Regions from separate parts of the Arthrobacter sp. SPT-J7 genome, predicted to be linked through region 2. Evidence: riboswitches for the same ligand, from Rfam matches in the RefSeq annotation. Region 2 holds a riboswitch; each other region holds the start of a gene.
What was found. Region 2 has a riboswitch for S-adenosylmethionine ahead of metX (homoserine O-acetyltransferase MetX). Riboswitches for the same ligand answer to the same signal wherever they lie in the genome.
Positions count from the first base shown of each region.

Region 1: another riboswitch for S-adenosylmethionine. It lies ahead of AC5RWX_RS07725 (acyl-CoA dehydrogenase family protein); the one in region 2 lies ahead of metX (homoserine O-acetyltransferase MetX).
Region 3: another riboswitch for S-adenosylmethionine. It lies ahead of AC5RWX_RS07650 (O-acetylhomoserine aminocarboxypropyltransferase/cysteine synthase family protein); the one in region 2 lies ahead of metX (homoserine O-acetyltransferase MetX).

Region 1 is NZ_JBNHFF010000004.1:24,305-28,576, forward strand. Features, by position in the region: gene AC5RWX_RS07710 (alpha/beta hydrolase) at 1-212, shown strand, start outside; gene AC5RWX_RS07715 (CoA-binding protein) at 358-774, shown strand; gene AC5RWX_RS07720 (zinc-binding dehydrogenase) at 870-1,826, opposite strand; SAM riboswitch class IV at 2,122-2,237, shown strand; gene AC5RWX_RS07725 (acyl-CoA dehydrogenase family protein) at 2,310-3,548, shown strand; gene AC5RWX_RS07730 (acyl-CoA dehydrogenase family protein) at 3,615-4,272, shown strand, end outside.
Region 2 is NZ_JBNHFF010000019.1:14,217-18,488, forward strand. Features, by position in the region: gene AC5RWX_RS18405 (MFS transporter) at 1-403, opposite strand, end outside; gene metX (homoserine O-acetyltransferase MetX) at 583-1,698, opposite strand; SAM riboswitch class IV at 1,711-1,826, opposite strand; gene AC5RWX_RS18415 (bifunctional o-acetylhomoserine/o-acetylserine sulfhydrylase) at 1,921-3,246, opposite strand; SAM riboswitch class IV at 3,290-3,405, opposite strand; gene AC5RWX_RS18420 (VOC family protein) at 3,571-4,209, shown strand.
Region 3 is NZ_JBNHFF010000004.1:8,352-12,623, forward strand. Features, by position in the region: gene AC5RWX_RS07640 (Ig-like domain-containing protein) at 1-472, opposite strand, end outside; gene AC5RWX_RS07645 (CoA-binding protein) at 695-1,192, opposite strand; gene AC5RWX_RS07650 (O-acetylhomoserine aminocarboxypropyltransferase/cysteine synthase family protein) at 1,189-2,664, opposite strand; SAM riboswitch class I at 2,762-2,854, opposite strand; gene AC5RWX_RS07655 (ParB N-terminal domain-containing protein) at 3,118-3,459, shown strand; gene malQ (4-alpha-glucanotransferase) at 3,564-4,272, shown strand, end outside.

The DNA of each region.
Region 1 (4,272 bases), on a different contig from region 2:
CCGTGCCGGGCCCAGTCACCACGCGGACAATCGAGGACCTCTCGCACCTGCTGCGCCGGGACCCGAAGGCTCCGTCCTTGTCCGACTACAAGCGGCAGATCCGCGAGCCCGTGGATGCCGAACTGCTGGAACTGGTAGGCAGCTGGGTGGAAGCACACGCCAACTCCGCCGGGGCTTCCGGAACGTCCGACACCCAGCAGCTGGCCCGCTAGCCTTACTGACCCTCCTCATTCACTGTTCAGATAACGCCCTTAAACCGCGGTTTAAGGGCGTTATCTGAATCCTCGATGGGGCTGCTGGCTGGGGGACCAGCAAGCGAAGGTACCGGTAGAGGGAACTCATGGGTAGGGTGGCGCCATGGCACACCAGAATGATCCTGAAGTGGTCAGCCGCCTGCTGAGCACGCCCGCCCGCTGGGCCGTCGTCGGCCTGTCCAAAAACCCGCACCGGGTCGCCATGCGCATTTCCCGATACCTGATGGACCAGCTGGACATGGAGGTGGTCCCGGTCAACCTGCGGGGCGAAGACGTCCACGGCCTGAAAGGCTATCGAAAGCTTGCGGACATTCCGGGCGAGGTCGACGTGGTGGACTGCTTCGTCAACTCGCAGAAAGTGGGCCCGGTGGTGGACCAGGCCATTGAAATCGGCGCGAAGGCGGTCTGGCTTCAGCTGGGCGTTGTCGACGAAGCCGCGGCGGAGCGGGCCAAGGCGGCCGGTCTCGACGTCGTCATGGACACCTGCCCGGCCATCGAAGCCCCGCACTTCGGCCTGTAGCTGCCGCTCGTGAGAGCGCTTGATCCCAGCCCGGTTTGTCAGGCGGTGGGCGGTCTTTCGGCGGATGAGCGGGCCGGAAGGCAGGGGCCAACGCATTATTCGTACATCGCGATAAAGCGGCCAACGACACCTCCGGCGCGCAGCTTGTCGATCGCGCTGGGGATGTCGGCATGCTTGATGTGGTTCATCGGTGGGTTGAGCTGACCGGTCTTCATGAGGTCGTAGATGCCGGCCAGATCCTCCTTGGTGCCGGACTTCGAGCCCCTGATGGTGAGCTGGTTGATGATGAGCGGGTAGGTGTTGATGGTTGATTCCAGCCGGCCCATGCCCACCTGAACCAGGGTGCCGAACTCACCGAGGGTCTCGATGGCGGCCGAGGTGGTGGTGCCGAAACCTGCGTAGTCGACGATTAGTTCCAGGTTCTTGTCCTTGAACTCTTCGATCGAGGCGGCCACGCCGGCCAATCCGATCTCGTCGGCCAGCTTCTGGGTTTCCGGATTGACCTCTGCGCCGTACACCTCGGCACCGACCAACGCAGCGGAGCGTGCGCCGATGTAGCCGAGGCCGCCGAGGCCGATGACACCGACCTTCATGCCATCCTTGGCGCCGCCGACCGCCATCATGGCATGGTAGGCGGTGAGGCCGGCATCGGTCGCCATCGCGCCGAGATCGAACGGCACTTCATCGGGCAGGGCGACGAGATTGTCGTCGGTCGCGCGAAGCTTGGCAGCAAAGCCTCCATCCCACTTGCCGTAACCCAGTGCGTCCCCGTCGGACATCACCGGAGACAGGCCCACGCGGTCGCCAACCTTCCAATGGTCCATGCCTTCGCCGACCTCACTGATGACGCCGGCGGATTCGTGGCCCATGGTGCGGGGCAGACCGTGCTGGAACAGCGCCATCCATCCTGCATCGTCGAGCGTCGTGACGTCCGAGTGACAAACACCGGAGGCCTTGACGTCGACAACTACCTCGCCGGGGCCAGCGTGCGGCTCCTCAACCTCGTTGAGCTCCAGGGGCTTGTTCGTTCCGACAAATTGCCATGCCTTCATGATGAACCTTCCGTGCGCCGACCACCTGGACGGTGCCCGCCCCGGCTTGGCCGATATTGGCAGTGCAACTCCACGGTAGTCCCGTCACTGTCACAGCAGTAGGGGTAGTCCGTTGGGATCGCGCACCCGGCTCAAAAGGCTGGGCCAACGCTTGGCGGGATGACTCCGCGGGGGGCGGGTTGGGGCGACCGGCCGCCGTCGAAATAAGACCCTCTCCGTAACAATCAGCAGCGTTACGTCATGGCCAGTCACATGCTTCACAGCGCCGGATTCTGCCCGGCAGACTCTTCCCCAAGATCAAGAGTCCCAACGACAAGCTCTGGCTGGTTGGGCGGCAACCCTCTTCCGTAGTGGGGTGCCCCAGATGAGGATCCGGCCGCGCACAGATCCCGTGCCCGGCAAGTACGGCCCCCTCCAGGCTGCGTCGTCGACCGTGATGGTTGCTGCGCGCCGCAGGCGGGAGCCCCACCCCGAGGAGGCGCCATGACCGCCGTCGTCATTGAAGAACACCAGCAGACCCGCCGTTCCCCGTGGACCGGACAGGCCAGCCGCGAAGAACTCGCCCATTGGCAGCAGGTCGCCGAGGGCGTGGCCGCCGTGCTGGGCGCGGACGTGCTGGAGCGCGACCGCCGGAACGCGGATCCCCTGGCCGAAGTGGAGCTGCTGCGCAGTTCCGGCCTGCTCAACCTGATCATCCCCAGCGAGTGGGGCGGCGAGGGCGGCCACTGGGAAAGCGCGCTGCACGCGGTGCGGATCCTGGCCCGCACGGACGCCTCGATCGCGCAGATCCTGGCCTACCACTACGCCAACCTCGGCGCCGTGGTCTTCTACGGCAACGCGGAAGTCCAGGAACGCTTGCTCCGCCGGTCGGCCCAGGGCCGCTGGTCCTGGGGCGACTCGGTCAACCCGGTGGACCCGAACCTGGAACTGATCCCGGACGGTGACGGCTTCCGGCTGACCGGCATCAAACACTTTTCCACCGGGGCGTCCGTGGGCGACGCGATCTTGGTCAACGCCGCGATCACGGCCGGTCCCGACCAGGGCACGTTCCTGGCCTTGGCCCTGGAACACGACAGCGCCGGGATTTCCTTCCTAGGCGACTGGGACGCGCTGGGCCAGCGCCTCTCCGCGAGTGGCTCGGTGAAGTACGACGGCGTGCTGGTCACCGCCGACGACATCATCGGCGAAGTGGGGGAGGAGCCTTTCTCCAGCCTAGTGACGCCGTACATCCAGTTGGCGTTCGGCAACCTCTACCTGGGCATCGCGCAGGGTGCGCTGGAACGCGGACGCCAGATCACCCTGGCACGCAAGAACTCCTGGTTCCTCAGCAGCGCCGAGACCTACGCCCAGGATCCGCTGACCCAGCGGGTCTACGGGGAACTGGCCTCCCGCGTGGCAGCCGTGGAAGCGCTGGCGGACCGGACCAACGAGCGCTTCGACGCCGCCATCGCCGCCGGCGGAGAACTCACGGCCGAGGCACGCGCTGACATCGAGATCGAGATCGCCCGGCTCAAAGTCGTCTCCACCGAGGTGGGCGTGGATGTGGCCAACCGCATCTTCGAAGTGACCGGTTCCTCCTCCGCGAGAAGCGAGGTCGGACTGGACATCTTCTGGCGCAATGTCCGCACGCACACGCTGCACGACCCGGTGGACTACAAGAAGGTCGAAGTCGGCGCCAACTTCCTGCTGGGCGAAATCCAGCCCATCTCGCTCTACACCTGATCCGCTCAAACAGCCCTACCCGTCCCGACATCGGCCGTGCATGGCCGAGACCCCAGGAGCACCACCATGACTGAAACCCTTGACCACGCAACGACGACCTTCCACGCCACCCCTTCCGTCCACGCAACGCCGGCCTTCGAAGCGGCGGCCGCGAAGTACCGGCCGATCTTCCAGCGCATCGCCGCAGGAGCGCTGGACCGCGAACTGGCCCGCGAGCTGCCGTTTGAGCAAATCGGCTGGCTGAAAGACGCCGGCTTCGGCGCCGCGCGGATCCCCGCCGACCTCGGCGGCGACGGGCTGGACTGGGAGGAGTTCACCGAACTGCTGATCGAACTGGCCGCCGCGGACAGCAACATCCCGCAAGCGCTGCGCTCGCACATAGCGCTGGTGGAGGAGAACCTGTACCAGCACGGCCGCAACGGGGACCGCAGCGTTTGGCTGCAGCGTTTCGCCTCCGGTCAGCAGGCCGGGAACGCGTGGACCGAACCGGGCGCCGGCGGAACCGCCACCGTGCTCTCCGAATCCGGCGGCAAGCTGGTGCTGAACGGACGCAAGTTCTACACCACGGGCACCATTTTCGCCGACTGGATCGACGTCACCGCGAAGCGGCCCGACGGCTCGGATGTCTCGGTGATCATCTCCACCCAGACACCCGGCGTGGAAACCTACAACGACTGGGACGGCTTCGGCCAGCGGCTCACCGGCAGCGGCACCACGGTGTTTA
Region 2 (4,272 bases):
AGCGCAGGAACACCAGGAGGGCCGGAGCCCAGTAGCCGATCTGGGCGAAGGTGGGCAGGCAGCCCATAAGGAAAGTGGCTACGCCGACGAGGATGATGCTCAGCTGCAGCAACTGCTTGCGGCCGAACTTGTCACCGAAGTGGCCAAAGACGATGCCGCCGATGGGGCGGGCCACGAAACCTACGGCGTAAGTGACAAATGCGGCAATGATGCCGTCCAGTTCAGTCCCTGAATTGGGGAAGAAGGTTTTGCCGAACACCAGGGTGGCGGCGGAGGCATAAAGGAAAAACTCGTACCACTCAACAACAGTGCCGGCCATGGAGGCCGTAACGACTTTCTTCAGGCCTGAGGCCTTGACGTCGGTTTCCTCTGGCCGCCGTGCGGCGGAGCTTTCCGTACTCATTTAGTGAACTCCTTCGGCGTCCTCTTCGACACCACTGGGACAGGCTGTGGCGGATACGTGTGATTTTGGCCACGAACCGCCGGGTCCCATTGAGTATGGTCTGCCTTATCGCCCAGCTCAACGGCGAATCATGCAGAGCCCATCTGCATTAATGCACACATTCTGCTTTGGAGGCCTGCTTAGGCCGAAAGGTGCTCGCGGAGTTGCGGTGCCAACTGGCCGATCTCGGTGAGGAATCCGTCGTGCCCGATAGGCGCTTCGATGAGGTGGACGTCCACCTCCCCGGGAAGAGCCCGTGCCAGCTCCCGTGACTGTGACGGGAAGTAGAGCCGGTCCGAGTCCACGGCGGCGATAAAGAAACGCGCGCTGGCACCGGACAGAGCCTGGGTGAGGGACCCCCGCCCCCGGCAGATGTCGTGGCTCATCAGTGCCTCCGTGATGGCGATGTAGCTGTTCGCATCGAAACGCTGCACCAGTTTGGTGCCCTGATGGTCCAGGTAGCTTTCCACCTGGTAGCGTCCGCGGGCTGAAAGCTGCTCACCCTGGAGCGGCGATTCGGTAGCCTGCGGCGTCCGCCCGAACCGTCCGTCCAGCTCCTGCGGGGAACGGTACGTGATATGGGCAATACGCCTGGCCAGCGCCAGGCCCTCCTCCGGGGCGGGTCCGTTGTAGTAGTCACCGCCGTCGAAGTTGGCGTCCTGGCGGATGGCGAGGGTCTGTGCCTGGGCGAAGGCGATTTGCTCGGCCGTACTTGCGGCGCCGACGGCGATCACAGCGCATCGCTGTACCCGCTCCGGATAGGTAAGCGCCCATTCCAGGGCACGCGCCCCGCCCATCGAGCCACCCAGCACGGCAAACCAGCTCGAGATCCCCAACTGGTCGGCCAGCCGGGCCTCCGCCACTGTGCTGTCCCTCAGGGTCACCAGTGGAAAGCGGGAGCCCCAGGGCTTTCCGTCCGGAGCGGGCGACGACGGACCCGTAGACCCGTAACAGCCACCTACGATATTGACGGACACAACAAAGAATCGGTTCGTGTCCACCGGCGCACCTGGTCCCGCGAGCTGTTCCCACCAGCCGGGCTCTTCCGTGTCGCCCCTGGTTACATGGGTACTGCCGGTCAGTGCATGTTCAATGAGGACGGCGTTGCTGCCGTCCGCGTTGAGGGTGCCCCAGGTTTCATAGGCCAGCGTGACGTCCGGCAGGTATCCGCCGGCCTCCAGCTTCAGTCCCCCGATGGAGGCATAGCGGACAATCCCGTGTTCAGGGACGGTGGTACGGGTGACGGTAACCGTCATGGCAAGACCTCTTCTACGCGCTTGCCCGCCGTCGAATGACCGGCAGGCCAGGTCTTCACCCGGGGCACCCCACCGCGGAAGGAGGGTTGCCGGCCAGCAAGCCGGGGCTGTCACTGGCACTCATGACCTGGTTCGAGTGTACGAAACAGCCCCTGCCTGCCGCCAAGAGTGTGACTGGTTGTGACTTCCCCGGCCCGCTGCCGAGCTGGTGCCCGGGTACTGCTAGGCGCCGGTGGCTTCCTTGGCCGCCCGGAAGCCCGCCTCAAGGTCAGCCAAGATGTCATCGATGTGCTCGATCCCTACCGACAGCCGCACCAGGCCGGGGTGCACGCCGGCAACCACCTGCTGCTCAGGCGAGAGCTGGCTGTGGGTGGTCGACGCCGGGTGGATGACCAGGGAACGGACGTCACCGATGTTGGCCACGTGGGAATGCAGCTCAAGCGCGTCCACGAAGCGTTTACCCGCCTCCGCCCCGCCGGCGAGGTTGAACGACACGATGGCGCCGGTGCCCTTGGGGCCGTACTTGCGGCCGCGCTCGTACCAAGGACTGGAGGGCAGCCCGGCGTAGGCGACGGATTCGACGTCGTCACGCGCTTCCAGCCAGCGGGCTACTTCCAGGGCGTTGGCGACGTGACGTTCCACCCGCAGGCTCAGCGTCTCCAGTCCTTGGGCGATGAGGAAGGCGTTGAAGGGCGACACTGCCGAGCCCAGGTCACGCAGGAGCTGCACCCGGGCCTTCAGGATGTAGGAAAGGTTGGCGCCCAGGGCACCCTCGGCGCCAAGGTCCCGGGCATAGACCAGCCCGTTGTAGGTGGGATCCGGGGTGTTGAAGCCGGGGAACTTTGCAGGGTCCTTGCCGAAATCGAACTTTCCGGAGTCCACGATCACGCCGGCGATCGCGGAACCATGGCCGCCCAGGTATTTGGTGGCCGAGTGCACCACAATATCCGCACCCCATTCCAGTGGCCGGATCAGGTACGGGGTGGACAGGGTGTTGTCCACGATCAGGGGAACCCCGGCGTCGTGCGCAACCTGGGACACGCCTTCAATATCCAGGACATCCTGCCGCGGGTTGGAAACCACCTCGCCAAAGAACAGCTTGGTGTTGGGCTGCACTGCCTCGCGCCACTGGTCCAGGTTGTCAGGGTCAGCCACAAACGTGACGGAAATGCCAAACTTCTTCAGGGTATGGGCAAAGAGGTTGTAGGTGCCGCCGTAAAGGCTGGGGCTGGCCACAATGTGGTCCCCAGACTCGGCGATATTCAGGACTGCGAAAGTTTCAGCGGCCTGCCCTGAGCTGAGCAGAAGGGCACCCAGGCCGCCTTCGAGGCTGGCGATCCGCTGTTCCACGGCTTCCTGGGTGGGGTTGCCGATCCTGGTGTAGATGGGCGCCAGCTCAGCGAGGGCGAAGCGGTTCGCTGCGCTCTCTGCGCTGGGGAACACAAAGGACGTGGTTTGGTAAATGGGGAGCGCACGGGCACCCGTGGCAGCGTCCGGCTCCTGCCCTGCGTGGATCTGGCGGGTTTCGAAAGACCATCCGTTGGACAACTAAGGCTCCTTTGACATGGGCCCGGCATGCTCGAAGCACCGCGGGCCGCGCTTGCCATCCGGCCGTTGCCGGACAGCCAGGTCCTCACCCGGGGCACCCCACCGCGGATGGAGGGTTGCCGGCCAGCGAGCCGGGGCTTGGCGCTGGCACTCATGACCTGAGCCCAGTGTAGGAACATGGACGCGACGGTTGACAGGATTATGACGAACAAGGTCCTCACCGCTGCCGTCAACAGGACCCTGGATTAATGCTGCTTCAGAACCAAAATCCCAGTAAGGCTATCCTTAGCTGAGAGCCCGATCACAAAGTGCCAAGATGTTGCCATGCGCATGGATCACGTCTCTTACGCCTGTGAACACGATGGCCTGGCTGCCACCACCGAACGTATTTCCTCTGCCCTCGGCGTTGAGGCAGTGAAGGGCGGGGTACACCCGCGGTTCGGAACCCGGAATATGATCATCCCGCTCGCCGGGCACAAGTACCTCGAAGTCGTCGAGGTCCTGGACCACCCCGCTTCGGACAAGGCTCCCTTCGGACAGGCAGTGCGTGCACGGTCTGCGGCGGGGGGCGGCTGGATGGGCTGGTGCGTCGAGGTTGACGACCTGGTTCCCTTTGAAGAACGGCTCGGACGCTCCGCTGTCAACGGAAACCGCAAGTTTCCTGACGGCCGCGAACTGGTCTGGAAGCAGATCGGCATCCTGGGTTTGATTGCCGACCCGCAGGTTCCCTACATGCTCAAGTGGGAGGGGGACCCGTCCCTGCACCCGTCCAACGCCTATGAGAGCAACGTGAAGATGAGCTGCCTGACCATTGCCGGCTCCGCTGCCCGGGTTACCGAGTGGCTGGGCGAGCCGGTGGAAAAGCCGCTCGAAGATGTAGCCGTGGAGTGGGTGGCACCGCACGGGACCCCCGGGATCCTTTCGGTGACGTTCGAGACCTCCAATGGTGCTGTGACCATCTGACCCTTCCTCCGCGCCCGGGCGGCCCTGCCCGGGCGCCGGCTTGGGCTAAACGCCCTTTGCACT
Region 3 (4,272 bases), on a different contig from region 2:
CGTTGACCGACTTGTACGACTTTCCCCCGGAAGCGGTCCGCCACTCCGGTTCTGCCAGCCGCGGGAACGGCAGGCTGGAGGAACCGTAGTGCCCCTGATTGGGCACCAGGTTGTTATCAGTTCCGTCCACGGTGCGCAGCCCATAAGGCAACAGGGGATTGGCGATCTGGTTGGGCCCGGGGCCGAGGAGCGGCTGGCCCGCCACGGGCTTACCCTCGGCATCTTCTTTGGTGGCGTGGTTCTCCGCGATCTTGATTTGCTTCAGGATGAACCGCATGTCCCCTGCATTGAGGGTCAGGCCCTGGCCCACCGGCGCTGCCAACGCGGCGGGAGCCAAGGCCGAGGGCAGCACGCCCGCGCCCAGCACCAGCGCAGCCAGCCCGGCTGTGACTTTTTGGGGGACGGATGGCTTCCCCCTTTGGGCACGTTCGGTGCCCCTCCTGTGTTTTGGATGGGCGGATTTCTTGAACATCATGACTCCCCTAGTCGTGTTGTGTGGCTGGCCACAGCATCTGACGAGGACCTTGGGGAAATCCTTGGAGGCGTCTACAGTCACCCCGGGGCAGGAATCAGGGCAGCAAAAAGCCCGCCTCAGGCCTCCGCTCTCCGACTGGAGGGCGGGGGACCAGGGGCGGGCTTTCAGCTGCCGGCGGCGGCGTGATTGCTGACCGGCGTGGCCTCAGACGAGCGTCCTCTAAGCGGTCAACTGCCGCTTGGAGGAGATGACGCCGGTGTCGAACCCAGCCAGATGCAGGCCGCCATGGAAGCGGGCGTGCTCAATCTTCACGCAACGGTCCATCACTACGTTCAGGCCGGCGGCCTCGGCCTTGGCCGCAACCTCCTCGTGCCAGGAGCCCAGCTGCAGCCAGATGGTCTTGGCACCGACGGCCAGGGTTTCCTCCAGCACGGTGGGCAGGTCATCGTGCTTACGGAACACGTCCACCAGGTCGGGCACCTCCGGCAGATCGGCCAGCGACTTGTACACCGGCTGGCCCAGGATCTCCTTGGCCACCGGGTTCACAAAGTAGACCTTGTACGGCGAGCTGGAGAGCAGGTAGGTGGAGACGAAGTAGCTGGCCCGGCTGGGCTTGTCCGAGGCGCCGACGATGGCGATCGACTTCGTGTTGCGCAGGATGTTCAGCCGTTCGGGGGCAGACGGTCCCACCCAGGTCCGTTCTGAGGTCGCGGTCACTTGGCGGCTCCTTCTTCGGCTTCAATCAGTTCTTCCACGGACTCAACTACGCGCGTTCCAGGTTCTGTCCGGGCGGCTCGCGCTGCCGGAATCGTGCAGGACTCACCGGCATAGCTGGGCGAGGCGAACTCGGAGGTGTCGAACGCGTCGTCCTCATGGTCGCGGCTGGGGCCGTGCTCGGTGCCGGCCTGCTGCGATGCCGTCAGCGCTTGGTCGAGGTCCCAGAGGATATCGTCCACGTCTTCCAGCCCCACGGAGATGCGGATCAAGTCCTCGGGCACGCCGGCGGCAACGAGCTGGTCGGCGGTGAGCTGCTGGTGCGTGGTTGATCCGGGGTGCAGCACCAGAGTGCGGGCATCGCCGATGTTGGCCAGGTGGCTGGCCAGCTGCAGCGACTCGATGAACTTCTGACCTGCCTCGCGGCCGCCCTTGACGCCGAAGCTGAACACGGAGCCCACGCCCTTGGGCAGGTACTTCCGGCCGCGCTCGTAGTGCGGGTGCGCGGGCAGGCCTGCGTAGCTGACCCAGGAGACCCGCTCGTCGGCTTCCAGCCACTCGGCCACCTTGCGGGCGTTGGCCAGGTGCTCGTCCATCCGCTGCGCCAGCGTTTCCACGCCCTGCAATAGCTGGAACGCGGACTGCGCGGACAGCGACGGTCCGATGTCGCGCAGCTGCTCGGAGCGCAGTTTGGTGAGGAATCCGTACTCGCCGAAGTTGCCCCACCAGGACACATTGCCGTAGCTGGGCACCGGCTCGGTCATCTGCGGGAACTTGCCGTTGCCCCAGTTGAAGCGACCGGATTCGACGACGACGCCGCCCAGCGTGGTGCCGTGCCCGCCCAGGAACTTGGTGGCGGAGTGGATCACGATGTCCGCGCCGTGCTCGATCGGCCGGATCAGGTAGGGAGTGCTCAAGGTGGCGTCCACCACCAGGGGGATGCCGGCGTCGTGCGCCACCGCCGCCAGGCCGGCCAGATCGGCGATGTCGCCGGACGGGTTCGCCACGATCTCGGTGTAGACCGCCTTGGTGTTCTCTCCGATGGCCGCGGCGAAGTCGGCCGGGTCGGTGGAGTCGACGAACGTGGTTTCCACGCCAAACCGGCGCAGCGTCACGTCCAGCTGGGTGATGGTGCCGCCGTAGAGCTTGGACGAGGCCACAATGTGGTCGCCCGCGCCGGCCAACGCCGCGAAGGTGATGAACTCGGCGGCCATGCCCGACGCTGTCGCCACTGCACCGATGCCGCCCTCGAGCGAGGCAATGCGCTCCTCGAACGCGGCCACCGTGGGGTTGCCGATGCGCGAGTAGATGTTGCCGTACTTCTGCAGCGCGAAGAGGTTCGCGGCGTCGTCGGTGTCCTTGAACACGAACGACGTGCTCTGGTAGATCGGTACGGCCCGGGCGCCGTGCTCGGCGTCGGGCGTGCCGCCGGCGTGCAGGGCACGGGTGCGGAAACCGAATGTGCGTTCAGCCATCAGGCAGCTCCTTCAAACTTAGGTTCCCGAGGCAATGACGGTCCTGCGGCGCGACCAGATGCGGCGGCGCCATCCGGATCAAAGATTGCTTGCGCTCTCTCCATCGCTTCTGGCGGTAGCACCTTTCCGGCGGGCCGGATGGTTGCTGCGGTGTCAAAGAGCCAGATCTCTCAACCGCTCGGGATGGTCCCGTCCATTCTCGCAACTTCCGCAGCCGCGGCCAAAATTGTTGAGCCGCGTTGCGTGCCGCCTTGCATTCCCAGTACGACGGCGGTGCGAGTGCCCGGTGGTCGACCAAGCGAGCGCCAGCGAGCGCGTGGAGACCCGGGTGCTGACCGGCCGAGCCTTGATGCTGGCCCCCTTCGTCGGTCTCCGGCGGTGCGCGGAACGGGCGCGCGAAGGACGCTGTGCCCTTTGATGGACGGCTGTGGGCGCCGACTGCATACTAACCTCATGGCAGTCATGGACGTTCCGGTTGCCGCCCTCGCTCAAGAATCCATAGAACGAGGCCGTCCGCATCTCGACCCTGACCGGGTGGCGTACTACCTCGAGCATCTCGATGAAGCCACGCCTGTTGTCATCTTTGATGTCGACGGAGTCCTGCTGCTCGCGGACGGGCACCATCGCGTTGCTGCCGCCCGGCAGTTGGGCCGATCGACGGTGAAAGCCGACGTGCGAAAGGGGCTGCGCGGCGAGGCCATGGAGTACGCCATCACCGTGGCGCAACGGCAACGCGGGCTCACGCGGCAGCAAGTGCTGGACGCCATTGCACGGCGTGTGCGCCCAGGGCAATGACCGCCGTCGCGGCTTCCGGCGAGTCCGCCACAACCGAGCCCGCGCGATCGACCGGTCTCGGCCGCGGCCCCACCGCCCAGCCCGGTCTCACGTAGATTGGAGTTATGGCTGACCTTACGGCGCTGCAGCGCCTCGCACAGGAACACGGCGTAGGCATTACCTTCCGCGGTTGGGACGGCGGCGAGAAGGAAGTCAGCCCTGCGACGCTGGTTTCCGTCCTCACCGCGCTGGGCGTTCCCTGCGCAACGGACGACGACGTCACTGCCTCCTTGCTGGCCGCGGAACTGGCTCCGTCACAGGCCACGCTGCCGCCCGCCGTCGTCATTCGCCGAGGTACTGCCACCGAGGTTCCGGTCAATGTCCGTGCCGGTGGCCGCCCGCAGGTGTGGGTTTTGTTGGAGGACGGATCGCGGCGCGCGGTGCAGGTGGTGGCCGCCGGGTCGGAGGACGAGCAAGGTGACCCGCATCTTCGTCTGGCCGCCGTTGTGCCGGCTGACCTCCCGCTGGGCTGGCACACTCTGGAACTGGCCCTGGATGTGGACGAGCAGGGCGCTGGCGGCGAGGTCGCGGAATCCTCCGGCAACTGGACGCGGTGCGCGCTCGTGGTCACTCCGCCGCGGCTCACCACCGCCGACCGGCTTCCCCGGACGTGGGGCGTGATGGCTCAGCTGTACTCCGTTCGCTCGCGGTCGTCTTGGGGCGTCGGCGACTTGGACGACCTCGCCCGCCTTGCCGAAACGGCCGCCGCCCAGGGTGCCGGCTTCGTGCTGATCAATCCGCTGCACGCAGCACAACCGAAGCCGCCGGTGGAGC